2 regions of the Streptomyces rubrogriseus genome follow, and region 1 is predicted to be linked to the other one. Evidence: riboswitches for the same ligand, from Rfam matches in the RefSeq annotation. Region 1 holds a riboswitch; the other holds the start of a gene.

Region 1 (15,241 bases):
GGGTCTCGGCAGGCTGCTGCCCCTGGGCGGCCCGGGGGACGGTGCCTGGATCGCCGAGCGGGCGGCACGGGAGGTGCTGCTGGCGGCGGCCCGGGGAGTGGCGGGGGTGCGTCCGGGTGACCTGCGGGTCGGGCTCGCGGACCCGGACGACGTGCGCGAGCCCGCCGTACCGCTTCCGCCGGGTGCGCTGCCGCCCGGTCCGCTGCGGGTGACGGCCGACTTCGCGGCGGTCGTGGGGCAGACGGCGGCGGCCGCGGAGCCCCTGCCGGCGACGGCCGCGCGCCTGCGGGCCGCGCTGGCGGAGGCGGCGGCCGCGCGGCTCGGTCTCGTGGCGGTGGACGTGGACCTGCGGGTGACCGGCCTGCTCGACGAAACGCCGGAGGCGGGTCCGGAGGCCGGGCCCGAGCCGGGACCCGTCGACACGGCCGACGCGGCCGGCATGGCCGACACCGAAACCGACGGCGACGGCGGAAGCGAAGCGAGCGGGGACGAGGGGCGCGTCGCCCGGGCCGCGCTGGCGGTGCCGGGCGTGGTGCGGCTGACGGGCGTACTGGGCCGTCCGGTGCACCTCACCGAGCCGCCACCGCAGGAGGGTGCCCTGCCGCGCCGCCACGTCCGGGTGGAGCTGGCGGTGCGGGCGGACCACCGGGCCGTCGAGGTGGCCCGGCGGGTCCGCGCGGCGGTGTCCGAGGCGGTGGCGGACCGTCCGTCGGTGGCGGTGGTGGTGACACGGACGGACGTCGGCTGAGAAGCCGCGCCTCGGCGCCCCTACTCCCCGAGGCCCGCCAGGTCGCGCAGCCGGCGTCCCTGCGCGGCCCGTTCGGCGGTGCGCTGGGCCTCGTAGTCCCGCGTCCGGGCGCCCTGGAGCAGCGCCTTGGTCTCGACGACCGCGTCGCGCGGTGCGGCCAGGATCGCGGACAGCAGGTCGTGCACGGCGGGGTCGAGCTGGTCCGCGGGCACGGCGAGGTTGGCCAGGCCGGTGCTCACGGCCTCCTCGGCCGCGACGAAGCGCCCGGTGGCGCAGATCTCCAGCGCGCGGGCGTACCCGACCAGGGACACCAGGGGATGCGTGCCCGTCAGGTCCGGCACCAGGCCCAGGCTGGTCTCACGCATGGCGAACTGCACGTCGTCCGCGACGACCCGCAGGTCGCAGGCGAGGGCCAGCTGGAAACCGGCCCCGATGGCGTGCCCCTGCACGGCGGCGACCGACACGAGGTCGCTGCGCCGCCACCAGGTGAACGCCTCCTGGTACTCGGCGATGGCCGCGTCCAGCTCGGCGTCGCCGCCCCGCGCCAGGTCGATGAACGACGGTTCGCCGTCGAAGCCCTCGGGCGTGAACGCCTGCCGGTCGAGCCCGGCCGAGAAGGACTTGCCCTCGGCCCGCAGCACCACGGCGCGGACGGAGCCCGGCAGCAGCCGGCCGGCCTCGGCGAGCGCCCGCCACAGAGCGGGGCTCTGCGCGTTGCGCTTGGCCGGGTTGGTCAGCGTCACCGTGGCGATCGCGTCGTCGACGGTGAGCCGCACGCCGTCCTGGTCGAGTGCGGGACCGGGGTCGTGGGCGGGCGAAGCCATGGGGCGCCTCCGAAAGGTGCGGTCGTCGTCCCCGCCGCGCGCCGGACGGTGCGCCGTGCGACGGCAGGGCTAAGTGACTGCACAGTAACCACCCGGACGGTCGGACGACCGACCGGGTGGCCACCGTCACTTTCGGAGTCGGGGGCCGCCCGGGACGTCAGGCCGAAGTGGCCTTCTTGCCCCGGGTAGCCCCGCCACGCCCTCGGAGCGTGACGCCCGACTCGCTGAGCATGCGGTGCACAAAGCCATACGAGCGGCCGGTTTCCTCGGCCAACGCCCGGATGCTCGCACCGGCGTCGTACTTCTTCTTCAGGTCTGCCGCGAGCTTGTCGCGCGCGGCGCCGGTAACCCGGCTGCCCTTCTTCAGAGTCTCGGCCACCCGTGCCTCCTCATGGGAAGTGCGCTCTGGTTCTCCTCATGATCACCCCTCCAGGCGCTCATGGCCACCCATTCGGCAAGGCTGATGAGACAAGGTTGTGACGACAGGAGCGTGTCCCCACATACGGAATCCCTGATTCCAGAGAAACGGGACCGTTCCGCCGAACGAGTTTCTCCGCGAAATTCCAGGTCAGAAAGGCGCCACAGCCGGACCCCCGGTGGATGGGGGTCCGGCCGTGAATTCGATGTAGGACACACCTCTTGATGAGGAGATCTCACACAGATGGCGGATCACGGATCGGCCGAATGATCCATCACCAGTGGATCATCCATTCGATCAAGCGAGGGCGACGAGATCCGCGTAGTCGGCGCCCCACAGGTCCTCGACGCCGTCCGGAAGCAGAATGATCCGTTCCGGCTGGAGCGCCTCGACGGCGCCCTCGTCGTGGGTGACGAGGACGACGGCGCCCTTGTAGGTGCGCAGCGCGCCGAGGATCTCCTCGCGGCTGGCCGGGTCGAGGTTGTTGGTGGGCTCGTCGAGGAGCAGCACGTTCGCCGAGGAGACCACGAGGGTGGCCAGGGCGAGGCGGGTCTTCTCGCCGCCGGAGAGGACACCGGCGGGCTTGTCGACGTCGTCGCCGGAGAACAGGAACGAACCCAGCGTCTTGCGGACGTCGACGAGATCGAGGTCGGGGTTGGCCGAGCGCATGTTCTCCAGGACGGTGCGCTCGGGGTCGAGGGTCTCGTGCTCCTGCGCGTAGTAGCCGAGCTTGAGCCCGTGCCCCTCGACCACCTCGCCGGTGTCGGGCTTCTCCACGCCGCCGAGCAGGCGCAGCAGCGTGGTCTTGCCGGCGCCGTTGAGTCCGAGGATGACGACCCGGGAGCCCTTGTCGATGGCCAGGTCGACGTCGGTGAAGATCTCCAGGGAGCCGTACGACTTGGACAGGCCCTCGGCGGTCAGCGGGGTCTTGCCGCAGGGTGCAGGCTCGGGGAAGCGGAGCTTGGCGACCTTGTCGGACTTCCGCTCGGCCTCCAGGCCTGCCAGCAGCTTGTCGGCCCGGCGGGCCATGTTCTGCGCGGCGACGGTCTTGGTGGCCTTGGCGCGCATCTTGTCGGCCTGCGAGTGCAGCGCGGACGCCTTCTTCTCGGCGTTCTGGCGCTCGCGCTTGCGGCGCTTCTCGTCGGCCTCGCGCTGCTGCTGGTAGAGCTTCCAGCCCATGTTGTAGACGTCGATCTGGGAGCGGTTGGCGTCCAGGTAGAACACCTTGTTGACGACCGTCTCGACCAGGTCGACGTCGTGGGAGATCACGATGAAGCCGCCGCGGTAGGTCTTCAGGTAGTCGCGCAGCCAGATGATCGAGTCGGCGTCGAGGTGGTTGGTCGGCTCGTCGAGCAGCAGGGTGTCGGCGTCCGAGAACAGGATCCTGGCCAGCTCGATACGGCGGCGCTGACCGCCGGAGAGCGTGTGCAGGGGCTGGCCGAGCACCCGGTCGGGCAGGTTGAGCGCGGCGGCGATGGTGGCGGCCTCGGCCTCGGCGGCGTATCCGCCCTTGGTGAGGAACTCGGTCTCCTGGCGCTCGTACTGCTTGAGCGCCTTCTCGCGGGTGGCGCCCTGGCCGTTGGCGATGCGCTGCTCGTTGTCGCGCATCTTGCGGATCAGGGTGTCCAGGCCGCGGGCGGAGAGGATGCGGTCGCGGGCGAGCACGTCGAGGTCGCCGGTACGCGGGTCCTGCGGGAGGTAGCCGACCTCGCCGGAGCGGGTGACGGCACCCGCGGCGGGCTGGCCCTCGCCGGCCAGGACCTTGGTGAGGGTGGTCTTGCCGGCGCCGTTGCGGCCGACCAGGCCGATGCGGTCGCCCTTGGCGACGCGGAAGGTGGCGCTCTCGATGAGGACACGGGCACCGGCGCGCAGCTCGATGCCGGAGGCGGAGATCACGGTCAGACTCCTGGGCGGGTGGTTGGCGGGGATGGGCGGCTGTGGAGGTTCCCGCCGCTCTAATGCACGAGGAGAATGGCCATGAGGGCCAGTCTAACGGGGCGGTGCAACCGGTTTTCCCCGCGAGCGTTGTCAGTGGCCGGTGCAAGACTGGGCGAACGAGTCCAAACCGGCCTTCGGGCCATGGACCCGGCCAGTCAGGACGGACCACCGGCTCACAGGGAAGTGATCGGCATGACAGGCAACGCGGGTGGCAGCCCCAGCATCTGCCCGACACTCCGGTACGCGGACGCCAGGGCGGCGATCCGGCAGCTCACCGAGGCCTTCGGCTTCACCGAACTCGCGGTGTACGAGGGCGAGGACGGCTCGGTGGCCCACGCCGAGCTGGCCCAGGGCAACGGCGCGGTCATGCTCGGCTCGAAGGGCAGCGGCAGCCGCTTCGACGAGGCGATGAAGGGCGGCGGCCCCACGGGGGTGTACGTCGTGGTGGCGGACGTCGACGCCCATCACCGGCGGGCGGTGGAGCACGGCGCGGAGATCCTGATGCCCCCGACCGACCAGGACTACGGCTCGCGGGACTACATGGCCCGCGACCTGGAGGGCAACGTCTGGAGCTTCGGGACGTACGCGCCGGAGGTACGCGGGTAGCCTCCGGCGGTTCGCCCGTCGGGGCCGGCCGGTCAGCTGCCCCCGGTGTGGACCTGGAAGGCCGCCCGGCGTACGGCCTTGGCCAGGGCGGGGTCGGGGTGCGCGGCGGCCAGCGCCACCAGGACCTGCACGGTGCGGGGGTGGCCGACCGCGCGGACCTCGTCGAGCAGCGCCGGGACGGTGGCCTGCACGGCCGACTCCAGGTGCCGCACCAGCAGCGGGGCCTCCCCGTGGTCGGCAACGGCCGCCGCGGTGTCGACCCACAGCCAGGTGGCCTCCCGGCGGGTGAGGACCTCGTGGGCGTCCTCGGGGTCGGCGCCGTCGTGCTCGGCCAGCCACAGCAGGGCGTAGGGCCTGAGCGTCGACTCGTCGACGACGCCGCGGACGTCGGGCTCGGCGGGGGCCCCGACGACGCGCAGCGCCTCGAAGGCGAGGCCGCGCAGCAGGGCGTCCTCGCCGCGGGCGGCCTCGAGCAGCTCGGCGACGGCGCTGCCGACGGGGCGGGCGGCGAGCCAGGCGCGGTACTCGGCGCGGGCGGCGTTGGGGCGGAGCTGTGCGCAGCCGCGGAGCATGCCCTCGGCCGACTGCTCGATGTTGCCGGCCGGGCTCTGCGCGGCGACGCAGATCTGCTCCAGCTTGACCCAGACCGCCCAGCTGCCGAGCGGGGTGAGCGTGGCGTGTCCGTCGCCGCAGGTGAGGGCGCCGACGGAGGCGAGGGCGTGCAGGGCCCAGTCCAGGAGGGGGGCGAGCGGGGTGTCGGTGGCCGGGGCCGGGTCCGGCTCGGCGCCCGGGGTGCCGGGTTCGAGCCGGGGACCGTAGGGCACCTCGCAGCGTTCGGTGCGCAGTTCGGTGACGCGCTGCTCCAGCAGGTCCAGGAGCTGTGCCACGGGGACGGGTCCGGCGGACAGCTGGAGGAAGGAGAGCACCTGGGGCATCGCGGAGACGACCTCGGCGACCGCGCCGGGCTCCTGTCCGGCGGGCTCGGGGTGGGCGAGCGACCAGGCGTCGAACAGGGCGACCCAGCCACGCAGCACGGCGCTGTCGTCGCGGTTCCAGGCGCGCAGCCGCCAGCCGGGGCGGGCGGTGTCGCCGTGCACCTCGACCAGTCCGGCGAGACGGGCGGTGTCCCAGTCGGCGCGGACCTTGGCCACGGGCAGGCCCAGCTCGCGGGCCGCGTGGTCGGCGGTGGCGTCGGACAGGGTGGCCTTGCCGTCGGCGGTCGCGCTGCCGCGGCCGGGGCCGAGCGCGGAGTCGGCCCAGCGGGCGACACGGGCCGCGTCGGCAAGACCGGAGCGCGCCATTCCGGCCAGCTCCGAGCGGGCCGGTGTGCCTTCCGGGGGGCGCGGCGCGGGGCGGCGCGGACGCCGCTGATTCATCGCTTGGGGGGCGGCGGCCAGGGGTCGCGGGCGGACGAGTCGAAGCCTGGAGTCGCGCGGGATACGGGACGTCACGGGTGCAGTCTTCCGGTTGACGGTCCGAAAACCCAAACGGAATGCCCCGGCGGCCTCCCGGGACGGCGGACGCGGGGGCCCGGCGCAGCGTCCGGGCATCGGATCAGGCCAGTGGTACGGCGCTGAACGGAACCGGAGCGACGCGCGCGGGAACGGGCGGGAACGGTGGGTGGGGCGTGGAGCCGGCGGCTGTGGCGCTGAGGGGGCGTGGGGCCGTCGGGGGTCGCGCGGAGGCGGCGTGGCGTGGGGCCGTCGGGGGTCGCGCGGAGGGGGCGTGGCGGGGGGTCATACCAGTGGGGTCATGAAGCGGCGGAGGGTCTCCTCGTAGTCCGCGGGGTCGGCGTTCCACATGGCGCCGTGCGGGGCGTCCCGGACGGTGTGGAGGGCGACCAGGCGCGGGTGCGTGTCGGCGAGGCGGCGGGAGAGGCGCCAGGGGGCCACTTCGTCGCCGGGGCCGTGGAAGATCAGGGTGGGCACGGCCGGGCGGTGCAGACCCGCCGTACCGGTGTCCCGGTCGGCGTGCAGCCCGGCGCGGCCCTGCGCGGCCCGGACGGCGAGCGGCAGGAGTGCGCCGGGGGTGCGGCGGGCGGCGGCCAGGGCGCGCAGGGTGGTCTCCCAGCTGAGCACAGGGGAGTCCAGGACGAGCCCCGCGATCCGGTCGCGCACGCCCGAGAGCGCGGCGGTGCGCAGCGCCATGGTGGCGCCGGTGGACCAGCCGAGCAGGACGACCTGGCGGGCGCCGTGGTCGAGGGCGTAGCGGACGGCCGCGTCCAGGTCGCGCCATTCGGTCTCGCCGAAGTGGTGCAGGCCGTCGGGCGAGGGCGGTGCGCCGACGTCGCCGCGGTAGGCGAGGGCGAGCACCGGGACGTTGCGGCGGTGCAGGGGGGCGATCAGGTTCAGCGCGTGTTCGCGGGTGGCGGCCAGGCCGTGCACGGCGACGATCCAGGTCGGCCGGGCCCCGGGCAGGAACCAGGCCGGGAGCGGCCCCAGTTCCCCCGGGACCTCGACGTCGGCGTACTCGAGGTCGAGGGCCGTGCCCGGGTTCCCGACGTACAGGTTGGGGGTGAACCAGGCCCGGTCGCCGGTCGCGAGGGTGCCGTGCGTGACGCGTTCGAGGCGGCGTACGACGGTGTCGGCGCCGTGCTCGGCGGTGTCCAGGACGGGGCCGAGGACGGCGTGGGAGCCGTCGCCGGCGAGCCCGTACCGGCCGGGGCGCAGGGCGGCCAGGTGCCGGGTGAGGGTGATCTGCCCGGCGGCGGTCCCGTGCACGGTGAGCCGTGGCTCGGTGGGCAGCGGCCGGCCGGGGGGCGCCTTGAGCGCGGCGTCGCTGGCGAGCCGGCCGGCGGCGACGCTCGCCACCCCGGTCGCCAGTGCTGCGGTGACGGCGGCTGCCGTTGCGGTGACAGTGCGCATGGGGCCAGTCTCCTGGTGGAGTCCTCGGGCGGCCAGTGGACGCGTGACAGTGGGTGACGGGGGTCTTCGTTCCCGTAGCCGGTACCCGCGCAGCCGCCCGGCACGCACCGCGCGTCAGCTTCGCTGCCCGTACCCCCGGAGGCGTTCGGTCACCTCGGCGAGCTGGGCCGGCGTCAGCAGGGACGGCGAGTGGCCCGGCACCGAGGACGCGGTCAGCCACAGGCGGCACATCCACTCGAGCTGGGCGGTGCGGTCGTAGGCCTGGTCGAGGGAGGTGCCGTAGGTGATCGTGCCGTGGTTGCGGAGCAGGCAGCCGGTGCGGTCGGCGAGGGCTTCGAGCATGCCGCGGGCGAGTTCGGCGGTGCCGTAGGCCGCGTAGGGGGCGACCCGGACGGGGCCGCCGAGGGCGGCGGTCATGTAGTGCACCGGCGGGAGTTCGGGGACGAGCAGCGAGACCGCCGTCGCGTGCACGGCGTGGGTGTGGACGACGGCCCGGGCGCCGGGGTCGGCGCGGTACACGGCGAGGTGCATGGGCAGTTCGCTGGTGGGGACGAGGGTGCCGAGCACCTGCCGTCCGTCCAGGTCGACGCCGGTCGCGTGGTCCGGAGTGAGCCGGTCGTAGGGGACGCCCGACGGGGTGACCAGGACCGTGTCGCCGACGCGCACCGACACGTTGCCGGAGGTGCCGACCACCAGCCCGTCCGAGACCGTCCGGCGGGCCGCCGCGACGAGTTCCGCCCAGGCGTCTTCCTCGCGCGATCGCGTCACAGTCACCGTCTCCTCCCGGGCGCCCGCGCGCCCCTCACGTCCCGTCGCCGAACGCCCTCGCGGTGATCCTGCCAGGGACGTCTCCGGAGAGCAGCGGGGCGGGCACGCAGAGGGAGGCCGTGACACCGCTTCCGGTCACCGTGACGCCCTGCCCAGTTCATCTTCCGTTCACCCTGGTTACCTACGTTCGTCGCGCCAACGACCTCGAACGATTGCCTGGGTAAATGGAAAGCTTCTCGCTGATCCTCGCGATTGTGGTGGTAACCGCACTCGCGTTTGATTTCACGAACGGTTTCCACGACACCGCGAACGCGATGGCGACGACCATTTCGACCGGTGCGCTCAAGCCCAAGGTGGCGGTGGCGATGTCCGCCGTCCTCAACCTTGTAGGCGCCTTCCTCTCCGTGGAGGTCGCCAACACGATCTCCAAGGGTCTCGTCGACGAGACCGGCATCCGTCCCGAGGTCATCTTCGCCGCCCTGGTCGGCGCGATCCTCTGGAACCTCCTGACCTGGCTGGTCGGGCTCCCGTCCAGCTCCTCGCACGCCCTGATGGGCGGCCTGATCGGTGCCGCCGTCGCCTCGGCCGGCATCGGCGCGGTCAACGGCGACGTGCTCGTCACCAAGGTGCTGCTGCCCGCGATCGCCGCCCCGATCGTGGCCGGCCTCGCGGCGCTGCTCGCGTCCCGGTTGACGTACTCGCTGGGCCGCAAGGCCGACGGCAAGGCCGCCGCGAAGGGCTACCGCGCCGGGCAGATCGCCTCCGCCGGTCTGGTCTCGCTGGCGCACGGCACCAACGACGCCCAGAAGACCATGGGCATCATCACCCTCGCCCTGATCGCCGGCGGCTCGCTCGCCCCCGACTCCGACCCGCCGGTGTGGGTCATCCTCAGCGCGGGTCTGGCCATCGCGCTCGGCACCTACCTGGGCGGCTGGCGCATCATCCGCACCATGGGCAAGGGCCTGACCGACCTCCAGCCGCAGCAGGGCTTCGCCGCCCAGACCAGCGCCGCCACGGTCATCCTGGCCTCCTCCCACCTCGGCTTCTCGCTGTCCACCACGCACTCGGTCTCCGGTGCGGTGATGGGCGCGGGCCTCGGCCGCAAGGGCGGCGTGGTCCGCTGGTCCACGGCCACCCGGATGTTCGTCGCCTGGGGCCTGACGCTGCCCGCCGCGGCCCTGGTCGCCGCGCTCGCCGAATGGGTCTGCCGCGCCGGCGACTGGGGCACCGCCCTCGTCGCGGTGTTCCTGATCGCCTCCAGCTTCGCGATCTGGCGGATCTCCCGCCGCGAGGTCGTCGACCACACCAACGTCGTCGACGGCGGCCCGGTGGACACCGAGGGGCCGGGGCAGCCCGAGCCCGCCGGTGTGGTCACCACGGCGATGGCCGCCGTGTCGCCGCCCCCGACGGGCGCGACCGAGGAACTGGCGGCCACCGTCCCGTCCCCGGCCGCCGCCCCCGACCCCAAGGCCCCGTCGGCCGCCACCACCGTCTGAACCCGCCTGCCGGGTACGAAGGAAGCGAACCTCCATGAGCATCGACTGGGCAGCCCTCGGCTCCGTCTTCGGCGTCAGCCTCGTGGTCACGGTGGCCCTGGTGGGCCTGTTCACCCTCGGCATCGTCGGCCTCTCCCGCCAGGAGCGGGCCACCGCCCGGGGCGGCTCCGCGACCCTCGCGGTCACCGGCGCCTACGCGTGCTTCGCGGCCTGCACGGCGGCGGTGGCGTACGGGATCTATCTGATCGTCGCCTGAGCGTCGCCCGTCTCACGGGCGCACGCCCCCGGGGCGGGGTGCGGGACGGACTCGAACCGTTCCGCGCCCCGCCTCTTCGCGTGCCGGCGCACACCACTCGGGTGTGGGCCTTCGCACACTCCCCCGTCGCAGGTCAACGCCAGGTTGACGGGTGTTCGCGGGCCGTGGTGGACTTCCGGGGCCATCTACGGCGGCAGAAGAGGAAGCCCGGTGCGAATCCGGCGCGGTCCCGCCACTGTGACCGGGGACAGGATCCCCGGGAGCCAGGAACTCTCGCCGCCGTGCTCTTCGAACCAGGGCGCGGACACCCTGAGTGAGGACCTATCGCCATGCGCGGCTGCCGTTCCGGGCTCACCAGCGACACGCTTCGACTTCCCCTTCCCACGGCCGGCTGAGCCGTGCGTGCCGGACGCGTCTTCGCGTACGGCGCCGCCGCCGGCCTCCTCGGTGACCTCCTCCTCGGCGATCCTCGCCGCGGACACCCGGTCGCCGCGTTCGGCCGTGCCGCGGGCGCCGTGGAACAGGTGCTGTGGCGGGACCACCGGGGCCGGGGCGCCCTGCACACCGTCGTGTGCGCCGGCGGCGCCGTCGTCCTCGGCTCGGCCGCCGCGCACGCCGTACGCCGCTCCCCCGCCGCCTCCGTCGCGCTGACCGCCGCGGCCACCTGGTCGGTCGTCGGCGGCACCTCGCTGGCCCGCGAGGCCACCGCCGTCGGCCGTGCCCTGGACGCCGGGGACGTCGAGGCGGCGCGGGCGCGGCTGCCGCACCTGTGCGGGCGGGACCCGCAGGCGCTGGACGCCGACGGGATCGCCCGGGCCGTCGTGGAGTCCGTCGCCGAGAACACCTCGGACGCGGTGGTGGGCGCCCTGGTCTGGGGCGCGGTGGCCGGGGTGCCCGGGCTGCTCGGCTTCCGGGCCGTGAACACGCTGGACGCGATGGTCGGCCACAAGTCGCCCAGGTACCGCCGCTACGGCTGGGCCTCGGCCCGCCTCGACGACCTCGCGGGCTGGCCGGGCGCCCGGCTCACCGCCGTGCTGACCACCGTGGCGGGCGGCGACCCGCGCGGCGCCGTACGGGCCTGGCGGGCGGACGCCGCACGGCACCCGAGCCCCAACGCCGGGCCCGTGGAGGCCTCCTTCGCGGGCGCCCTCGGCGTGCGGCTCGGCGGCACGCTCTCCTACGGCGGGCGGGTCGAGCACCGGCCCGTCCTCAACGGCGCCGCGGGACGCGCCGTACGGGCCGGTTCCGGCGACATCGACCGTGCGGTACGGCTGTCCCGGCGCGTGGGCTGGCTGGCGCTGGGCGTGTGCGCGGGCGCGCGGCTGCTCGCGCGCCGGGCCACCGCCAAGAACCCGGGTGTCACGAAGGGACGTACCTCATGAACGGTGGCCTCCTCGTCGCCGGTACCACCTCCGACGCCGGCAAGAGCGTCGTCACCGCCGGGATCTGCCGCTGGCTGGTCCGCCAGGGCGTCAAGGTGGCGCCCTTCAAGGCGCAGAACATGTCGCTCAACTCCTTCGTGACCCGGGACGGCGCCGAGATCGGGCGGGCGCAGGCCATGCAGGCCCAGGCCTGCCGGGTGGAGCCGAGCGCGCACATGAACCCCGTGCTGCTCAAGCCCGGCGGGGAGCGCAGCAGCCAGGTCGTGCTGCTCGGCAGGCCGGTGGGCGAGACGAGCGCCCGCGGCTATCACGGCGGGCGCCAGGAGCGGTTGCTCGGCACGGTGCTCGACTCGCTGGCCGAACTGCGCGGCACCTACGACGCGGTGATCTGCGAGGGCGCCGGCAGCCCCGCCGAGATCAACCTGCGCCGCACCGACATCGTGAACATGGGGATCGCCCGGGGCGCCGGACTCCCCGTCCTCGTCGTCGGCGACATCGACCGCGGCGGCGTCTTCGCGTCCTTCTTCGGCACGGTGGCGCTGCTGGCGCCCGAGGACCAGGCACTGGTCGCCGGGTTCCTGGTGAACAAGTTCCGGGGTGATGTGTCGCTGCTGGAGCCCGGGTTGGAGATGCTGCGCGGCCTCACCGGGCGGCGGACGTACGGCGTGCTGCCGTTCCGGCACGGGCTCGGCATCGACGAGGAGGACGGTCTGCGGGTCTCGCTGCGCGGGACGGTGCGGGAGTCGGTCGTCGCGCCGCCGGTCGGCGAGGACGTGCTGCGGGTCGCCGTCTGCGCGGTCCCGCTGATGTCCAACTTCACGGACGTGGACGCGCTGGCCGCCGAACCCGGTGTCGTGGTGCGGTTCGTGGACCGTCCGGAGGAACTGGCCGACGCCGACCTGGTGATCGTGCCGGGGACGCGCGGGACGGTCCGGGCCCTGGAGTGGCTGCGCGAGCGCGGGCTCGCGGACGCGATCGCGCGCAGGGTGGCCGAGCGGCGGCCGGTGCTCGGCATCTGCGGCGGCTTCCAGCTCCTCGGCGAGCACATCGAGGACGAGGTCGAGTCGCGCGCCGGGCACGTGGACGGGCTGGGACTGCTCCCCGTGCGGGTGCGGTTCGACCGCGAGAAGACCCTCACCCGGCCGGTGGGCGAGGCCCTCGGCGAGCGCGTCGAGGGGTACGAGATCCACCACGGGGTCGCCGAAGTGACCGGCGGGGACGCCTTCTTGGACGGCTGCCGGGTCGGCCAGACCTGGGGCACGCACTGGCACGGCTCGCTGGAGTCGGACGACTTCCGGCGGGCGTTCCTGCGCGAGGTGGCCGCCGCCGCGGGCCGCCGCTTCGTGTCGGCCCCCGACACCTCGTTCGCCGCGCTGCGCGAGGAGCAGCTCGACCGGCTCGGCGACCTGATCGAACACCACGCGGACACGGACGCGCTGTGGCGGCTCATCGAGTCCGGCGCGCCGCACGGACTGCCCTTCATTCCACCGGGAGCGCCCGCATGAGCACAGTGCTGTTGTTGTCGACCGCCGACACGGACCTGCTGGCGGCCCGCGCGTCGGACGCCGCCTACCGGATCGGCAACCCGACCCGGGTCGACGTCGGGGAGGAACTGCCGGACCTGATCGACGGCGCGGACCTCGCCGTCGTGCGCCTGCTCGGCGGCAAGCGCGCCTGGGAGGACGGGCTCGCCGCACTGGGGGCCGCCGGCATCCCGACCGTCCTGCTGGGCGGCGAGAGCGTGCCGGACGCGGAGCTGATGGCGGAGTCCTCGGTCCCGGCCGGGGTGGTGGCGCAGGCGCTGCGCTACCTGGTCGAGGGCGGTCCGGACAACCTCACCCAGCTCGCCCGGTTCCTGTCCGACACGGTGCTGCTGACCGGCGAGGGCTTCGACGAGCCGCGGAAGATGCCGGAGTACGGCGTCCACGGCACCCGGGCCTTCGTCGAGGGCCGCCCGACGGTCGGCGTGCTCTTCTACCGCGCCCACCAGCTCAGCGGCAACACCGCCTTCGTCGACACGCTGTGCGACGCGATCGAGGCGCGCGGCGCCAACGCCCTGCCGGTGTACTGCGGTTCGCTGCGCGGCGCGGACCCCGGGCTGTACGAGCTGCTGGGCCGGGCCGACGCCCTGGTCGCCACGGTCCTCGCGGCCGGCGGCACGCACGCCTCGCAGGCCTCGGCGGGCGGTGACGAGGAGGCCTGGGACATCGGCGCGCTGGCCGACTTGAACATCCCGGTGTTGCAAGGGCTCTGCCTCACCTCCTCCCGGGCCGCCTGGCAGGCTTCGGACGCCGCGCTCTCCCCCATGGACGCGGCGATGCAGGTGGCGATCCCGGAGTTCGACGGGCGGCTGGTCACGGTGCCGTTCTCCTTCAAGGAGCAGGGTCCGGACGAGGTGCCGGTCTACGTCGCCGACCCCGAGCGGGCCGGGCGGGTCGCCGGGATCGCCGTACGGCACGCGGCGCTCGGGCACAAGCCGAACGCCGAGAAGAAGCTCGCGCTGGTCTTCACGGCGTACCCGACCAAGCACTCCCGGGTCGGCAACGCCGTCGGCCTGGACACCCCCGCGTCCGCGGTGCGGGTCCTGGACGCGCTGCGGGAGGCGGGGTACGGGGTCACCGAGTACCCCTCCGAGGGCGACGAGTTGATCCACCGGCTGATCGAGGCGGGCGGTCACGACGTGGAGTGGCTGACGGAGGACCAGCTGGCGGCGGCGCCCGCGCGGGTGCCGCTGGCCGACTACCGGGCCTGGTTCGAGAAGCTCGACCCGGAGCTGCGGGACGGCATGCGGGAGGCGTGGGGCGAGCCGCCGGGCTCGCTGTACGTGGACGGTGACGACATCGTGCTGGCCTCCCTCCAGTTCGGGAACGTCGTGGTGATGATCCAGCCGCCGCGCGGCTTCGGGGAGAACCCGATCGCGATCTACCACGACCCGGACATGCCGCCGTCGCACCACTACATGGCCGCCTACCGCTGGCTGGACAGCAGCTTCGGCGCCGACGCGATCGTGCACATGGGCAAGCACGGCACGATGGAGTGGCTGCCGGGCAAGGGGCTGGGGCTGAGCGCGGGCTGCGCGCCGGACGCCGTGCTCGGCGACCTGCCGCTGATCTACCCCTTCATCGTCAACGACCCCGGCGAGGGCACCCAGGCCAAGCGCCGCGGTCACGCCACCGTCGTCGACCACCTCGTGCCGCCGATGGCGCGCGCCGACACCTACGGCGACCTGGCCAAGCTGGAGCAGCTCCTCGACGAGTACGCCCTCGTCTCCGACCTGGACCCGACCAAGGCACCGGCAGTCCGGGCCCAGATCTGGACGCTGGTCAAGGCGGCCGAGCTCCACCACGACCTGCACGTGGACGACCAGCCGGACGACGACGACTTCGACGAGTTCGTCATGCACATCGACGGCTACCTGTGCGAGATCAAGGACGTGCAGATCCGCGACGGCCTGCACGTCCTGGGCGGCGGCCCGGTCGGCGAGCCGCGCGTCAACCTCGTCCTGGCGGTGCTGCGCGCCTCGCAGGTGTGGGGCGGGCAGGCGAACGCGCTGCCGGGCCTGCGGGCCTGTCTGGCCGAGCACTTCGGGCTGGTGGAGAAGGAACTGCTGGCCGAGCCCGGCGCCCCGGTGAAGGTGCCGGCGGAACTGACGGACCTGGTGGACGGCCCGGCGCGGTCGGCGGCCGACGCGATCGACCTGCTGGAGCAGCTGTGCCGGCGGTTCGCGGAGGGGATGGAGCTGCGGGAGTGGGACGCGGGGGCCGTCCCGGGCCTGGTGCGGGACGTGCTGGGCACCGAACTCGCCGACGCGGTGGCGGTGCTGGAGTTCGCCTGCGCGGAGGTCGTACCGAGGCTCGCCCGCACGACGGACGAGATCGGGCACATCCTGCGGGCCCTGGACGGCGGTTACGTCCCGGCCGGGCCGTCGGGCTCCCCGACCC
Region 2 (15,241 bases), 4.9 Mb from region 1:
GGCGGCGATGGCCATGACGGTGCCGCGTTCGATGCCGTAGGTCCCGGCGATGGCCTGCATCTCGATGCCGTCGGTGACGATGAGCCCGTCGTAGCCCAGCTCGCCGCGGAGCAGGTCGGTCAGGATGCGCCGGGACAACGTTGCCGGAAGCTCCGGGTCCAGGGCCGGGACCAGGATGTGGGCGCTCATCACCGCGCGGCTGCCCGCGGCGATGGCGGCCCGGAACGGGACCAGATCGCGTTCGGCCAGCACGTCGGCGCCCACGTCGATGCGCGGCATGGCGTGGTGGGAGTCGATGCCCGTGTCGCCGTGGCCCGGGAAGTGCTTGGCGGAGGTGGCCACGCCCGAGGACTGCATCCCGGTGATGTAGGCGGCGGTGTGCCGGGCGACCAGGTCGGTGTCGGAGCCGAAGGCACGCACCCCGATCACCGGGTTGTCCGGGTTGGAGTTCACGTCGGCGGAGGGCGCCCAGTTGAAGTTGACGCCCGCGGCGGCGAGCCGGCGGCCCAGTTCCGCGGCCACCGCCCGGGTGAGCCCGACGTCGTCCACCGCCCCGAGGGCGTGGTTGCCCGGGAAGGAGGAGCCGGTGCGCACCTCGAGCCGGGTGACGTCGCCGCCCTCCTCGTCGATCGCGACCAGCAGGTCCTCGCGCTCGGCGCGCAGCTGTGCGGTCAGGGCGGCCACCTGCTCGGGCGAGGTGACGTTGCGCCCGAACAGGGCGACGGACGCCAGCCCTTCGCCGATGCGGCGCAGCAGCCAGTCGGGGGCGGTGGTGCCGGCGAAGCCGGGCTGGAGGACGGCGAGCGCGTCGCGCGTGAGGGTGTCGGTGGCCCTGGCGAGGGTCGTCATCGGTGGTGCTATCCCTTCACGGCGCCGGCGGTCAGGCCGCTGACGGCCTTGCGCTGGAGGTAGACGAAGAGGATCAGGATCGGGACGGCGAACAGGGAGGAGGCGGCCATGGTCGCGCCCCAGTTGTCGCCGAAGACGGTCTGGAAGCTGGTCAGCCACAGCGGCAGGGTCTGGGACTCCGCCTCCTTGTTGACGACCAGGACGAGCGGCAGCTCGTTCCAGGCGGTGATGAAGCCGAACATCGAGGTGGACATCAGGCCCGGCGCGAGCAGCGGCAGGATGACGCGGCGGAAGGCCTGGACCCGGGTGCAGCCGTCGACCATCGCCGACTCCTCCAGCTCCTTCGGCACGGCGGCGACGAAGCCGCGCAGCGTCAGGATGGTGAAGGGCAGGATCATCATCATGTAGAAGAGCGTGAGCGGCACCAGGCTGTTCAGCATCGACGCGTCGCGCACGATCATGTAGATCGCGATGACCATGACCTCCCAGGGCGCCATCTGGGCGAGCATGAAGCCGACGATGAAGCCCCGCCGGCCCTTGAACCGCATCCGCGCCAGGGCGAAGGATCCGGCCAGCGCGATGATCAGCGAGAAGACGACCGCGCAGACGGTGACGATGAGCGAGTTGCTCACGTACGTCCAGAAGTGGTCGGCCTCGGTCGCGGTCTTGAAGTGCTCGAAGGTGACGTCGGTCGGGAACCAGACCGGGTTCTCCGAGATGATGTCCCCGGTCGGCTTGAAGGCCGTGGCGAACATCCAGTAGACGGGGAAGACCAGGCCGATGAACAGGACGACGGCTGTGACGTTGGGCCACACGCGGCCGAAGAGCGAGCGCTTCACAGCTCGTCCTCCTCTTGCTTGAGCACGATCCTGAGGTAGTACGCGGTCAGGCCGAGCAGGATCAGGATGGTCAGGACCGCGATCGCCGCACCCATGCCGTAGTGCTGGTTGCCGACGCCCTCGATGTAGGCGTAGACGGGCAGGATCTCGGTGAGACGGTCCGGTCCGCCGCCGTTGAACGTGTAGACCTGGACGAAGGCCTTGAAGATCCAGATGACCTCGAGGAACGTCGTCGCGTAGAGGAACGGGCGCAGGAACGGCAGGGTGACCGAGGTGAAGCTGCGCCACATGCCGGCCCCGTCGAGGGCGGCGGCCTCGTACAGCTCGTCGGGGATGGTGGTGGTCGCGGCGTACAGGTTGATCGCGACGAACGGGACGGACATCCAGACGATCAGCACGGTGACGACGAAGAAGGTCGAGAACTGGCTGCCGGTCCAGCTGAAGTCGGCCATGGAGTGCCAGCCGAGCTTGTCGAGCACCCAGTTGACGACGCCGAAGCGCTGGGCGAAGAGCCACTGGTAGACGGTGGTCGCGGCGACCACGGGCATGGCCCACGCCAGTACCAGGCCGATCATCAGCACGAACCGCATCACCCTGCCGAGGCGGGCGAGCAGCAGGCCGATCAGACCGCCCACCACCATGGTGAGGACGACGTTGACCGCGGTGAAGATGATGGAACGGAGGGTGACGCGCCAGAAGTCCTCGCCGGTGAGGACCTCCTTGTAGTTGTCGAAGCCGGTCCACTCGGTGACGTGCTGGATCAGCTGCGCCATGTTGAGGTTCTGGAAGGACAGCAGGCCGTCCTTCACCAACGGCCAGCCGAGCAGCAGCACGGTGGCCGCGGCGGCGGGCAGCAGCAGCAGATACGGGGCCAGCGCCCCGGCGCGCGACGCGGCTCTCGCTCTGGGCCCGCCGGTTCCCCCACCGTCCGCCTTGCGGACGTCCGACGGGCCTGAGGGCGGCCGTTCGGTCTGCACGGTCATGCTCGCGGTCTCTCTCTTCTCGACCTGTTCACCTCGACGCCGGGGCGGGGGCCGTCGTGTGTCAGCCCCCGCCCCGGCTCACCCGGTGCTACTGCTGCTGCGCCAGGCGCTTGTTGAACTCGCCCTCGACCTGCTTGGCGGCCTCGGCCGGGGACTTACCCTTCATGACGGCCGTCAGGTACGTCTTGATCGGGTTCGGGTCGTTCTCGACGGCGGCCCACTCCGGGATCAGCGGCGTGGTGTCACCGGTACCTGCGGCCGGCGCGGCGGCCTCGGCGGCGGCGTTGCCCTTCAGGTTGCTCTGCAGCGCCTCCTTGTTCGGGATGACGCCGTTGGCCTTGGCCAGCCCGCCCTCGAACTTGTCGGAGAGCGCGATCTTCAGGAACTCCTTGGCCAGCTCCTGCTTCTTGCTGCCCGCGGCGACGGCCAGGTTGGAGCCGCCGAGGAAGACGCCCTCGGGCTTGTCCGCCGTGGGACCGGGGATGGTGAAGTAGCCGAGGTCCTTCTCGATCGCCGGGTTGGTGGCGATCGCGGTGGCGCCCTCCCAGCCCATGCCGATGAACGAGCCGGTCTTGCCCTTGGAGAAGATCTCACCCTGCTGCGGGGTGGCCTCGTCCTTGTCCTTGGGCGCCTTGGACAGGGCCTGGAACTTCTTGTAGGTCTCGGTGGCGGCGGCGACCTTCGGGTCGGCCAGGTTGGAGACGTACTTGTCGCCGTCCTTCTTGACCAGCTCGCCGCCCTCGCCGATGACCAGGCCCACGAAGTGGTACCAGTTCTGGCCGGGCAGGTAGATCGGCTCGGCGTCGGTCTTCTCGCCGATCGTCTTGAGGTCGTTGTAGAACTCGTCGCGGGTCTTGGGCAGTTCCTTGATGCCCGCGTCCGCCCAGATCTTCTTGTTGTAGACGACGACGCGGTTGACCACGAACCACGGGGCCGCGTACTGCTTGCCGTCGAACACGGCGGACTTGTTGAGGGACTCGGACCAGTCGGTGCCGATCTCGCCCTTGAGGTCGCTCAGGTCCGCGAGGCCGCCGGTCTTGGCGTAGGCCGGGGTCTGGGTGTTGCCGATCTCGAAGACGTCGGGCGGGTTCTCCTCGGAGAGGGCGGTGGTCAGCTTCTGCTGGATGCCGTTCCACTTCTGGATCTCGAACTTGACCTTGGCCTTGGTCTTCGCCTCGAACTCCTTGGCGAGGTCCGCCTGCCAGTCGTCCGGGGAGGAGCCGTCCATCACCCAGACGGTGAGCGTCTCGCCGGCGTAGCCGTCGGCGCCGGCCTTCTTGCCGTCGTCGTCGCTGTCGCCCCCGCACGCGGCGATCGAGACCATCATGCCCGCGATACCGATCGCGGCTATAAGCTTGCGCTTCACGCCAACCCTCCTCAGGGATGCCACACAACCCCCCTGCCTCCCCGCGGTTGCTCGTCGACGCGGACCGCCCATGGGGCCGGGACCTGGACCAATGGTGTAGACCAGTACGGGGAGCTTGGCCCAGACCAATAGGACTGTCAAGGGTGTTCAAACCCAGTCGTCGCCTCCGTGATGGGACCGAGATATGCAGGGACCTTTCATTGCGCAAGCGACAGATCGGGCGGACCGGGACCGGGTGTACCACCTCCCACCGAATGACGTGCCGCGACGGCTCCGAACGCGCGTACCAGCGACGCCTGACCACTCTGTGGACTAGACCAAGGGTGTTCCCGCGGGTATACAGAAGGGATCACGGAGCGTGCGGGGGCCATCCCGGCACGAAGCCGTGCCACGATGTGAGCCGTGGCCGACAGGGATAGCGGTCGCTTCGGCACCCGGAGCCGGGAAGGCAGAGCATGAGCACCGACGTCAGCAGTGCGGAGAACGAGGGTGGGGCGACCGTCCGTACCGCGCGCGTGCCCAAGTACTACCGTCTGAAGAAGCATCTGCTCGACATGACCCGGACCCAGACGCCGGGCACGCCGGTCCCGCCGGAGCGCACCCTGGCCGCCGAGTTCGACACCTCGCGCACGACGGTGCGCCAGGCCCTGCAGGAGCTGGTGGTCGAGGGCCGCCTGGAGCGCATCCAGGGCAAGGGCACCTTCGTCGCCAAGCCCAAGGTGTCGCAGGCGCTGCAACTCACCTCGTACACCGAGGACATGCGGGCCCAGGGCCTGGAACCGACCTCTCAGCTGCTGGACATCGGCTACATCACCGCCGACGACCGGCTCGCCGGGCTGCTGGACATCACGGCCGGCGGCCGGGTGCTGCGCATCGAGCGGCTGCGCATGGCCAACGGCGAGCCGATGGCGATCGAGACCACCCACCTCAGCGCGAAGCGCTTCCCGGCCCTGCGCCGCTCCCTGGTGAAGTACACGTCCCTCTACACCGCGCTCGCCGAGGTGTACGACGTCCATCTCGCCGAGGCCGAGGAGACCATCGAGACCTCCCTGGCCACCCCGCGCGAGGCCGGTCTGCTCGGTACCGACGTGGGCCTGCCCATGCTGATGCTCTCCCGGCACTCCCAGGACCGCACCGGCCAGCCGGTGGAGTGGGTGCGCTCGGTGTACCGGGGCGACCGCTACAAGTTCGTGGCCCGCCTCAAGCGGCCCCAGGACTAGACCAGAGCCCGCTCACCCGGGCCCCAGATTGCGGTTGAGGACCGATATACGGACGAGGTCTTCCGCTGTCTTGACACCGTCACCTACATTTCGTGCGCACTGCACGAGGTGATCAGCGAGGGGACGGAGCCGCGCATGTCAGAAGACACAGAAGTGAGCAGAGAGCCGGTGGTGACGCCGGTGCGCGTCGTCATCGGGCTCTGTCTTGTCGCACCGTTCGTCGCCATGCTGTGGGTCGGTTCGTACACCAAGACGGACCCGACCTTCATCGGCATCCCGTTCTTCTACTGGTACCAGATGGCCTGGGTGCTGATCTCCACCCTGCTGACGGTGACCGCGTACAAGCTGTGGCAGCGCGACCAGCGCGGGCGCGCCGCCCACTCCACGGCCGCCCCCGCCGCCCCGAAGGGCGGTGAGTCGCGATGAACGACGGCGTGAACGGCGTCGCACTCGCCGTCTTCATCTTCTTCTTCGTCCTCGTCACCGCCATGGGCTTCCTGGCCGCCCGCTGGCGCCGGGCCGAGAACGAGCACAGCCTCGACGAGTGGGGCCTCGGCGGCCGCTCGTTCGGCACCTGGGTCACCTGGTTCCTGCTGGGCGGCGACCTGTACACCGCGTACACCTTCGTGGCCGTCCCGGCGGCGATCTACGCGGCGGGCGCGTCCGGCTTCTTCGCGGTGCCGTACACGATCCTGGTCTATCCGCTGATCTTCACCTTCCTGCCCCGCCTGTGGTCGGTCTCGCACAAGCACGGGTACGTGACGACCTCGGACTTCGTGCGCGGCCGGTTCGGCTCCAAGGGCCTGTCGCTGGCGGTGGCCGTCACCGGCATCCTGGCGACCATGCCGTACATCGCGCTCCAGCTGGTCGGCATCCAGGCCGTGCTCGACGTGATGGGCGTCGGCGGCGGCGAGGACACCAACTGGTTCGTCAAGGACCTGCCGCTGCTGATCGCCTTCGGCGTGCTCGCGGCGTACACGTACTCGTCGGGACTGCGCGCGCCCGCGCTGATCGCGTTCGTGAAGGACACGCTGATCTACATCGTCATCGCGGTGGCGATCATCTACATCCCGATCAAGCTGGGCGGCTTCGACGACATCTTCGCGTCGGCGAGCGACAAGTTCACCGAGGCGGGCAAGGGCGGGGTGGTGCCGGACGCGGGGGGCCAGTGGACCTACGCGACCCTGGCGCTCGGCTCGGCCCTGGCGCTCTTCATGTACCCGCACTCGATCACCGCCACGCTGTCCTCGCGCAGCCGTGAGGTGATCCGCCGCAACACCACGATCCTGCCGCTGTACTCGCTGATGCTGGGCCTGCTCGCGCTGCTCGGCTTCATGGCGATCGCGGCCGGGGTCAAGGTGGACAACGGCCAGCTGGCGATCCCGCAGCTGTTCGAGAACATGTTCCCGGACTGGTTCGCGGGCGTGGCGTTCGCGGCGATCGGCATCGGCGCCCTGGTCCCGGCGGCGATCATGTCGATCGCGGCCGCCAACCTCTTCACCCGCAACATCTACAAGGACTTCATCAAGCCGGACGCCACGCCGCAGCAGGAGACCAAGGTCTCCAAGCTGGTGTCGCTCCTGGTGAAGGTGGGCGCGCTGATCTTCGTCCTGGGCATGGACAAGACCGTCGCGATCAACTTCCAGCTGCTGGGCGGCATCTGGATCCTGCAGACCTTCCCGGCCCTGGTCGGCGGCCTGTTCACCCGCTGGTTCCACCGCTGGGCGCTGCTCGGCGGCTGGGCGGTCGGCATGGTCTACGGCACGGTCGCCGCCTACGGTGTCGCCTCGCCGACGCAGAAGCACTTCGGCGGCTCCTCCGACGAGATCCCCGGCATCGGCGAGATCGGCTACATCGGCCTCACCGCCTTCGTGCTGAACGTGCTGGTCACCGTGGTCCTGACCTTCGTCCTGAGGGCGGTCAAGGCGCCCGACGGCGTCGACGAGACCAGGCCGAGCGACTACACGGCGGACGCCGGCGACCCCGGCGTCCAGGTGGAACTGCCCCCGGCCACGGCGGGCAGCTCGCACTGATCCCCGGTTCGAGGCGGGCCGCCGGAGAAATCCGGCGGCCCGTTGTCGTACCCGTCGGGCACACTCGGCGTCATGGACTTCACGATCCGGCGGGCGACAGCCGAGGAGTACGACACCCTCGGCGAGATCACCGCGCAGGCCTACCTGCGCGACGGCCTCCTCGACTTCGGGGAGAGCGACTCCTACCTGGACGAGCTGCGCGACGTGGCCAAGCGGGCGGCGGCCGCCGAGGTGCTGGTCGCCGTGGCCGACGGCCGGGTGCTCGGCGGCGTGACCTTCGTGCCGTCCGGCGGCCCCATGGCGGACATAGCGCGACCCGGCGAGGCCGAGATACGCATGCTCGCCGTCGCCCGCGAGGCGCGCGGCCGCGGGGCGGGCGAGGCGCTCGTGCGGGCCTGTGTCGACCGCGCCCGGACGGTGGCCGGTTGCACGGGCGTCGTGCTGTCGACCCAGACCGCCATGCGCACCGCCCACCGCCTCTACGCGCGCCTGGGCTTCGTCCGCACGCCCGACCGCGACTGGAATCCCCTGCCGGAGCTGGACGACATCATGCTGCTCACCTACGAACTGACGCTCTGACACGGCCGCGGCACCCCGTCACTACACCCCGCCGGGACACAACATCTGGGGGTGCTCGCGTCCCCCGGCACAAGATGTATGCTCGTGCTCGCTGTCGCCGCAGGGGAATCCGGTGTGAATCCGGAACTGTCCCGCAACGGTGTACTTGCGTGCATCCGTACGTCTTCGCACGTGCGCGCACGCCTGTCCAGTCCGAGGACCTGCCGACAGTGCGCCCGGCCGCCCTGGCCCGGGTGCCATGACGTCCGGGCCTCGTGGAGTGGGCCGGTGGACGCGACGCCGCGTGCGCTCGTGAGCTGCCCCCCTGCCCTCCCTCCGCCGGGCCCCGTGCCGAGCGAGGGAGTGCTCCACGTGACCATCGCGCCAGCCGATCCGGCTTCAGCGACCCCGGTGACGGCGACCGGGGAACCCGACGGACCCGGTGCCGCCCTGCTGCGGACCCTGACCGGGCTGACCGCCGACCTCCAGGGCGCCGACCCCGGCCGGGTGGCCGCCGCCGTACTGCGCGGCCGGTCCGCCCGCGCCGACGAGGCCGAGCTGCGCGAGCTGGCCACCGAGGCCGCCGCCGGCCTGATCTCCGAGGACCCGGCCTACTCCCGGCTGGCCGCCCGCCTGCTGACCATCGGCATCCGCGCCGAGGCCGCCTCCCAGGGCGTCGTCACCTTCACCGAGTCCGTCGCCACCGGCCACCGCGAGGGCCTGATCGCCGACCGCACCGCCGACTTCGTACGGCTGCACGCGGACCGCCTGGACGCGCTGATCGACCCGGACGCCGACGACCGCTTCGGCTACTTCGGCCTGCGCACCCTCCACAGCCGCTACCTGCTCCGCCACCCGATCACCCGCAAGGCCGTCGAGACGCCCCAGCACTTCCTGCTGCGGGTCGCCGCCGGACTCGCCGAGGACGACACCACCGGGTCCGTGGACGAGGTCGCCGCCCTCTACGGCCTGATGAGCCGCCTGGACTACCTCCCGTCCTCCCCCACCCTCTTCAACTCCGGCACCCGGCACGCCCAGATGTCGTCCTGCTACCTCCTGGACTCCCCCAAGGACGAGCTGGACTCCCTCTACGACCGCCTCCACCAGGTGGCCCGCCTGTCCAAGCACGCCGGCGGCATCGGCATCGCCTACTCCCGCGTCCGCGCCCGGGGTTCGCTGATCCGCGGCACCAACGGGCACTCCAACGGCATCGTCCCGTTCCTGAAGACGCTGGACGCCTCGGTGGCGGCCGTGAACCAGGGCGGCCGGCGCAAGGGCGCGGCCGCGGTCTACCTGGAGACCTGGCACGCGGACGTCGAGGAGTTCCTGGAGCTGCGGGACAACACCGGCGAGGACGCCCGCCGTACGCACAACCTGAACCTCGCGCACTGGGTGCCGGACGAGTTCATGCGCCGGGTGGACGCCGACGGGACCTGGTCGCTGTTCTCCCCCGCCGACGTGCCGGAGCTGACCGACCTGTGGGGCGAGGAGTTCGACGCCGCCTACCGCAGGGCGGAGGAGGCGGGGCTCGCCCGCAGGACGCTGCCCGCCCGTGAGCTGTACGGCCGCATGATGCGCACCCTCGCGCAGACCGGCAACGGCTGGATGACCTTCAAGGACACCGCCAACCGCACGGCCAACCAGACCGCGGCCCCCGGCCACGTCGTCCACTCCTCCAACCTCTGCACGGAGATCCTGGAGGTCACCGACGACGAGGAGACCGCGGTCTGCAACCTGGGCTCGGTCAACCTCGGCGCGTTCGTCGACCCGGCGCACGGGGACATGGACTGGGAGCGCCTGGACGCCACCGTCCGCACCGCGGTCACCTTCCTGGACCGGGTCGTCGACATCAACTTCTACCCGACCGAGCAGGCGGGCCGCTCCAACGCCCGCTGGCGTCCGGTGGGCCTCGGCGCGATGGGTCTCCAGGACGTCTTCTTCCAGCTCCGGCTGCCCTTCGACTCCCCCGAGGCGAAGGCCCTGTCCACCCGCATCGCCGAGCGGATCATGCTCGCCGCGTACGAGACCTCCGCCGACCTCGCCGAGCGCAACGGCCCGCTACCCGCCTGGGAGAAGACCCGTACGGCCCGGGGTGTGCTGCACCCGGACCACTACGGCGTCGAGCCCGCCTGGCCGGAGCGCTGGGCCGCGCTGCGCGAGCGCATGGCGACGACCGGGCTGCGCAACTCCCTGCTCCTGGCCATCGCCCCGACCGCGACCATCGCCTCCATCGCCGGCGTCTACGAGTGCATCGAGCCGCAGGTGTCCAACCTGTTCAAGCGCGAGACGCTGTCGGGCGAGTTCCTCCAGGTCAACTCGTACCTGGTGGACGACCTCAAGCGGCTCGGCGTGTGGGACGCCCGCACCCGTGAGGCGCTGCGCGAGGCGGGCGGCTCGGTGCAGGGCTTCACCTGGATCCCCGAGGACGTGCGGGCGCTGTACCGCACCGCCTGGGAGATCCCGCAGCGCGGCCTGATCGACATGGCCGCCGCCCGCACCCCGTACCTCGACCAGGCCCAGTCGCTGAACCTGTTCCTGGAGACGCCGACCATCGGGAAGCTCTCCTCGATGTACGCGTACGCCTGGAAGCAGGGCCTGAAGACCACCTACTACCTGCGCTCGCGCCCGGCGACCCGGATCGCCCGCGCCGCGGCCCGAACCACCACCGTCCCCGTACAGGCCGCCCCGGACCCCGAAGCGGTCGCCTGCTCCCTGGAAAACCCCGAGTCCTGCGAGGCCTGCCAGTAATGACCACCGAGACCCCCGCACAGCCCACCACGAAGAACCTGCTCGACCCGGGCTTCGAACTGACCCTGCGCCCCATGCGCTACCCGGACTTCTACGAGCGCTACCGGGACGCCATCAAGAACACCTGGCACGTCGAGGAGGTCGACCTCCACTCGGACGTCGCCGACCTGGCGAAGCTCAGCCCCGAGGAGCAGCACCTGATCGGCCGGCTCGTGGCCTTCTTCGCCACCGGTGACTCGATCGTCGCGAACAACCTGGTGCTGACCCTCTACAAGCACATCAACTCCCCCGAGGCGCGGCTGTACCTGTCCCGCCAGCTCTTCGAGGAGGCCGTCCACGTCCAGTTCTATCTGACGCTCCTCGACACCTACCTGCCCGACCCGGAGGACCGCGCCGCCGCCTTCGCGGCCGTGGAGAACATCCCGTCCATCCGGGAGAAGGCCGAGTTCTGCTTCAGGTGGATGGACTCGGTCGAGTCGATCGACCGGCTGGAGACGCAGGCCGACCGGCGCCGCTTCCTGCTCAACCTGATCTGCTTCGCGGCCTGCATCGAGGGCCTGTTCTTCTACGGCGCCTTCGCCTACGTCTACTGGTTCCGCAGCCGGGGCCTGCTGCACGGCCTGGCCACCGGCACCAACTGGGTGTTCCGGGACGAGACGATGCACATGTCCTTCGCCTTCGACGTCGTCGACACCGTGCGCAAGGAGGAGCCGGAGCTGTTCGACGACGCGCTCCGGCAGGAGGTCACCGACATGCTGGGGGAGGCCGTCGAGGCCGAGCTGCAGTTCGCGCGCGACCTGTGCGGTGACGGCCTCCCGGGCATGAACACCGACTCGATGCGGCAGTACCTGGAGTGCGTGGCCGACCAGCGTCTGACGCGGCTCGGCTTCGCCCCGGTGTACGGCTCCGAGAACCCCTTCTCCTTCATGGAGCTGCAGGGCGTTCAGGAGTTGACCAACTTCTTCGAGCGGCGCCCCTCGGCGTACCAGGTGGCGGTGGAGGGCACGGTCGACCTGTCCGAGGACTTCTGAGTGCTCCGGGTCTCCTTCCCGTAGCGGGTCCGGGCCTCCCCGTCCTCCTGGGCCTCCCTGATCTGGCGGTCGATGCGCCGGTCGCGCACGATGCCGATCACCGAGGGGAGGATCATGAGGACGAGGAGTCCGAAGGTCGCGGTCATTCCGACAAGGGCTTCGATCTGGTTTCCGGTCATGACACCACTGTCACGCCGGATACTCCTTACCGTCAGTGGCAGGACTGCCGTAAGGCCTCGATTTCCTGCCACCGGCGAGGCACACTGACGGCATGCTGCAGAACGTGGCCGCCGTCCTGCTGGACGGTGCGCATCCCTTCGAACTAGGCGTGATCTGCGAGGTCTTCGGCATCGACCGGAGCGACGAGGGCCTGCCGGGGTACGACTTCGCGGTGGTCTCCGCGGAGGGCCCCACGCTGGGCACCCACGTCGGCGGGCTGACCGTCTCCACGCCGTACGGTCTGGAGCGGCTGGAGGAGGCCGACCTGATCGCGGTGCCGGCGGGCAGCGACTTCGTCCGCCGGGAGTACCCGCCCGACCTGCTGGACGCCCTGCGCAGGGCGACGGAACGGGGCACCCGCGTGCTGAGCGTGTGCTCCGGCGTCTTCGTGCTGGGCGCCGCCGGCCTGCTGGACGGCCGGCGGTGCGCGGTGCACTGGCACCACGCGGCCGAGCTGGCCCGCCAGCACCCGCGGGCCCGGGTCGCGCCGGACGTGCTCTACGTCGACGAGGACCCGGTGATCACCTCGGCCGGGACCGCCGCCGGCATCGACGCCTGCCTGCACATCGTGCGCAAGGAGCAGGGGCCGGAGGTCGCCAACCGGATCGCCCGGCGCATGGTGGTGCCTCCGCACCGGGACGGCGGGCAGGCGCAGTACATCGAACGGCCGCTGCCGCGCTCCTCCTGCGACACCGTGGGCGAGGTTTTGGCCTGGATGGAGCAGCACCTCGACGAGGAGGTCACGGTCGAGCAGCTGGCGGTCCGGGCGCACATGTCCCCGCGCACCTTCGCCCGCCGCTTCCAGCAGGAGACCGGGACGACCCCCTACCGCTGGATCCTGCGCCAGCGCGTACTGCTGGCCCAGCGGCTGCTGGAAGCGACGGACGAGACGATGGACACGATCGCCTGGCGTGCCGGTTTCGGCACGGCGGCGGCCCTGAGGCACCAGTTCACCAGGGCCCTGGGCACCACCCCGCACGCCTACCGGCGCACCTTCCGGGGTCCGGAGGCCGCCGCCTGACCCGTCCGGGTCGTCACCGCGCCACGGGCCTGACCAGCAGGTCGTGCGGACGCAGCGTGATGCCGACCCGGACCGCGTCGTTCGAGCCCGCCACCTGTTCGAAGCGGTACTTCGTGGCGAGCGCGGCCGTGATCAGCGTGAGCTGTGCCATCGAGAAGTGGTCACTGGGGCACTTCCGCTTGCCCGCGCTGAACGGCTTCATGGCGTATTTCGGCACATTCGCCGCACGTTCCGGGAGCCACCGGTCGGGATCGAACTCCAGGTTGTCGTCGTACGACTTCGGATCGCGTTGGATTGCGTACGGACTGTAGATGATGTCCGCACCGGCCGGAATGCGATAGCCACCGAGTTCGCTCTCGGCCACCGCGCGCCGGGTCAATACCCATACGGCCGGACGCAAACGCATGGCCTCCACGATGACATTGCCGGTGTGCCTGAGCTTGCGGACGTCCTCGAATGCCACGGGGCGTCCACCGGTGACCGCTTCGACTTCGTCGCGTATGCGGTCGGCATGTTCCGGATGGGCGGCAAGTGCCTGGAGCAACCACATGATCGTGGACGCGATGGTTTCACTGCCCGGGGTGAGTATCGCGACCACCTGGTCGTGGATCTCCTGTTCCCCGATCGGGTCGCCATTGTCGTCCTTCGCCTCCAGCAATGCCGTGAGCAAATCGTCCGGCTTTTGACCGGATGCACGGCGCTCGGCGATGATCTCGTCGACCAGCAGGTGCAGATCGGCCAACGCGTCGTTGAATCGGCGGTTGGCCGGAAGCGGCAGCCGGTACAGCGGCCCGAGCGGCACCACCATCCGCCGGTACATGCCCCGGAAGACGGTGGCGAGCGCGACGCACAGCCGCTCGGCCCGCTCGTCCATGTACTGCCCGCGCAGCAGGCAGCGGGCCGCGACGCGCACGGCGACCCGGAAGGACTCGGAGGTGGCGTCGACGGTCTTGCCCGGCTGCCAGCGCTCGGTCAGCGCGTGCGCCTCCTCCTCCATGATCGGCCCGTAGGCGGGGATGGCGTCGAGCCGGAACGCCGGCTGGATGGTGCGCCGCTGGCGGCGGTGGAGCGGGCCGTTGGCGGTCGCCACGCCCTCCTTGCCGAGCAGGCCCTCCAGCGACTCCCACAGCGGACCGGCTATGTGGTAGTCGGGGTTCAGGGCGAGGGCACCGGTCAGCTCGGGGTTCGTGACGGCGTAGACGGTCTTCGGGCCGAGCTTGATGCGCACGATGTCGCCGTGGTCGCGCAGCTGGGACATGAAGGCCAGCGGGTCGCGGGCCAGCCGCCAGCCGTGGCCGAGCAGCGGCACGCCACCGCCCGCGACGGGCGGCTCGCGCAGCTCCGGTGCTCCCGGTGCCGCGGGTGCGCGGGTTTCGGGGTTGACGGACTCGACGGTCATTTCTCACCTGCCGCTTCGTTGTTGACGTACGGGGGCGTGGACCGGTCGTCCCAGCTGTCGACCATGTACCGGCCGGACTCGTGGTGGAACCAGTAGACGGAACTGAACCAGTTCCGCATATTGCCGACGTTGGCCCGCACGGCGCCGCTCAGTTCCTTTCCGCGTACGGTTCCGTCGGCGAGTTCGTCGGCGAACCGTAAGGCGTCCCGCTCGACGTCCAGGAATTCCGTGATGCATTCCTCGACGCGACGCCGGACTTCTCCGATTGCTTCTTCCAGGGTGAGTGAATGGTGGGTGATGAGACTGATGCCAAGATTGTGGACCTCGTCTCCCGCTATTTCCTTGGGCAGTGAGCAGAGGTCGTTGTACCAGGCGGCGAATTCCTGACTCAGCAACGCCGCCCGGCGATATGCCGGGTGTTTCCGTACGGCGTCGGGGAGTTCACAGCCCGAACTCGGCTCCAGTAGATCGGTCCAGATCCAGTGCGCGAACGTGAGCCGGCGCAGTTCGAGGTACTCCTCCACGCCGGGCACGATTCCGCGCGTGCGGTTGTGGAATTCACGGTCGTACGCCTCGATCACCGTGTGGAAGTGCCGGGCGAACCGGGCGTTCCAGGTGTCCGGCAGGAAGGCGTAGAGCCGCCGCACACTGTCGGCGAACCCGGCCACCAGCGTGTCCTCGTGGTGCAGGTGGTCCCCGGGTGAGTCGAGTGCCGCGTGCAGCAGGCCGCGCAGTCGCCGCCAGGCGCCGGCCCGGCCGTGGACGATGTCACGGTCGTGACGGTCGTCCCAGACGAAGAACCACGCGCTGTAGTCCGCTATCGCCTGCATGACCTCGTCGGGGGCGCCCAGGTAGTAGCCCGCCATGAGGTCCGTGTAGCACAGGCCGTCGGCATATTCCTCGACCTTGTCCGCCGGCATGAGCCGCTTTTCGAGCAGCCAGGTCCGGGTTGTCTCCTGGAGCTTCGGCCAATAC

The links. A riboswitch is a leader RNA that binds a small molecule or an ion and turns the genes downstream of it on or off. The one in region 1 is predicted to bind cobalamin.
Positions count from the first base shown of each region.
Region 2: it holds a riboswitch for cobalamin, as region 1 does, so the genes downstream of both, Sru02f_RS31770 (ribonucleoside-diphosphate reductase subunit alpha) here and Sru02f_RS09765 (cobalamin biosynthesis protein) in region 1, are expected to answer to the same signal.

Region 1 is NZ_CP116256.1:2,221,775-2,237,015, reverse strand. It holds gene Sru02f_RS09815 (nucleopolyhedrovirus P10 family protein) at 1-748, shown strand, start outside; gene Sru02f_RS09810 (enoyl-CoA hydratase/isomerase family protein) at 769-1,572, opposite strand; gene Sru02f_RS09805 (helix-turn-helix domain-containing protein) at 1,730-1,951, opposite strand; gene Sru02f_RS09800 (ABC-F family ATP-binding cassette domain-containing protein) at 2,288-3,886, opposite strand; gene Sru02f_RS09795 (VOC family protein) at 4,121-4,534, shown strand; gene Sru02f_RS09790 (hypothetical protein) at 4,567-5,985, opposite strand; gene Sru02f_RS09785 (alpha/beta hydrolase family protein) at 6,271-7,398, opposite strand; gene Sru02f_RS09780 (class II aldolase/adducin family protein) at 7,513-8,172, opposite strand; gene pitH (low-affinity phosphate transporter PitH) at 8,391-9,662, shown strand; gene Sru02f_RS09770 (hypothetical protein) at 9,697-9,918, shown strand; cobalamin riboswitch at 10,070-10,210, shown strand; gene Sru02f_RS09765 (cobalamin biosynthesis protein) at 10,317-11,300, shown strand; gene Sru02f_RS09760 (cobyric acid synthase) at 11,297-12,805, shown strand; gene cobN (cobaltochelatase subunit CobN) at 12,802-15,241, shown strand, end outside.
Region 2 is NZ_CP116256.1:7,083,512-7,098,752, forward strand. It holds gene Sru02f_RS31730 (glycoside hydrolase family 3 protein) at 1-849, opposite strand, end outside; gene Sru02f_RS31735 (carbohydrate ABC transporter permease) at 858-1,688, opposite strand; gene Sru02f_RS31740 (carbohydrate ABC transporter permease) at 1,685-2,671, opposite strand; gene dasA (N,N'-diacetylchitobiose ABC transporter substrate-binding protein DasA) at 2,760-4,037, opposite strand; gene Sru02f_RS31750 (GntR family transcriptional regulator) at 4,493-5,257, shown strand; gene Sru02f_RS31755 (DUF3311 domain-containing protein) at 5,393-5,683, shown strand; gene mctP (monocarboxylate uptake permease MctP) at 5,680-7,290, shown strand; gene Sru02f_RS31765 (GNAT family N-acetyltransferase) at 7,363-7,869, shown strand; cobalamin riboswitch at 7,948-8,091, shown strand; gene Sru02f_RS31770 (ribonucleoside-diphosphate reductase subunit alpha) at 8,221-10,596, shown strand; gene Sru02f_RS31775 (ribonucleotide-diphosphate reductase subunit beta) at 10,596-11,627, shown strand; gene Sru02f_RS31780 (hypothetical protein) at 11,540-11,806, opposite strand; gene Sru02f_RS31785 (GlxA family transcriptional regulator) at 11,899-12,867, shown strand; gene Sru02f_RS31790 (bifunctional albaflavenone monooxygenase/terpene synthase) at 12,881-14,266, opposite strand; gene cyc1 (epi-isozizaene synthase) at 14,263-15,241, opposite strand, start outside.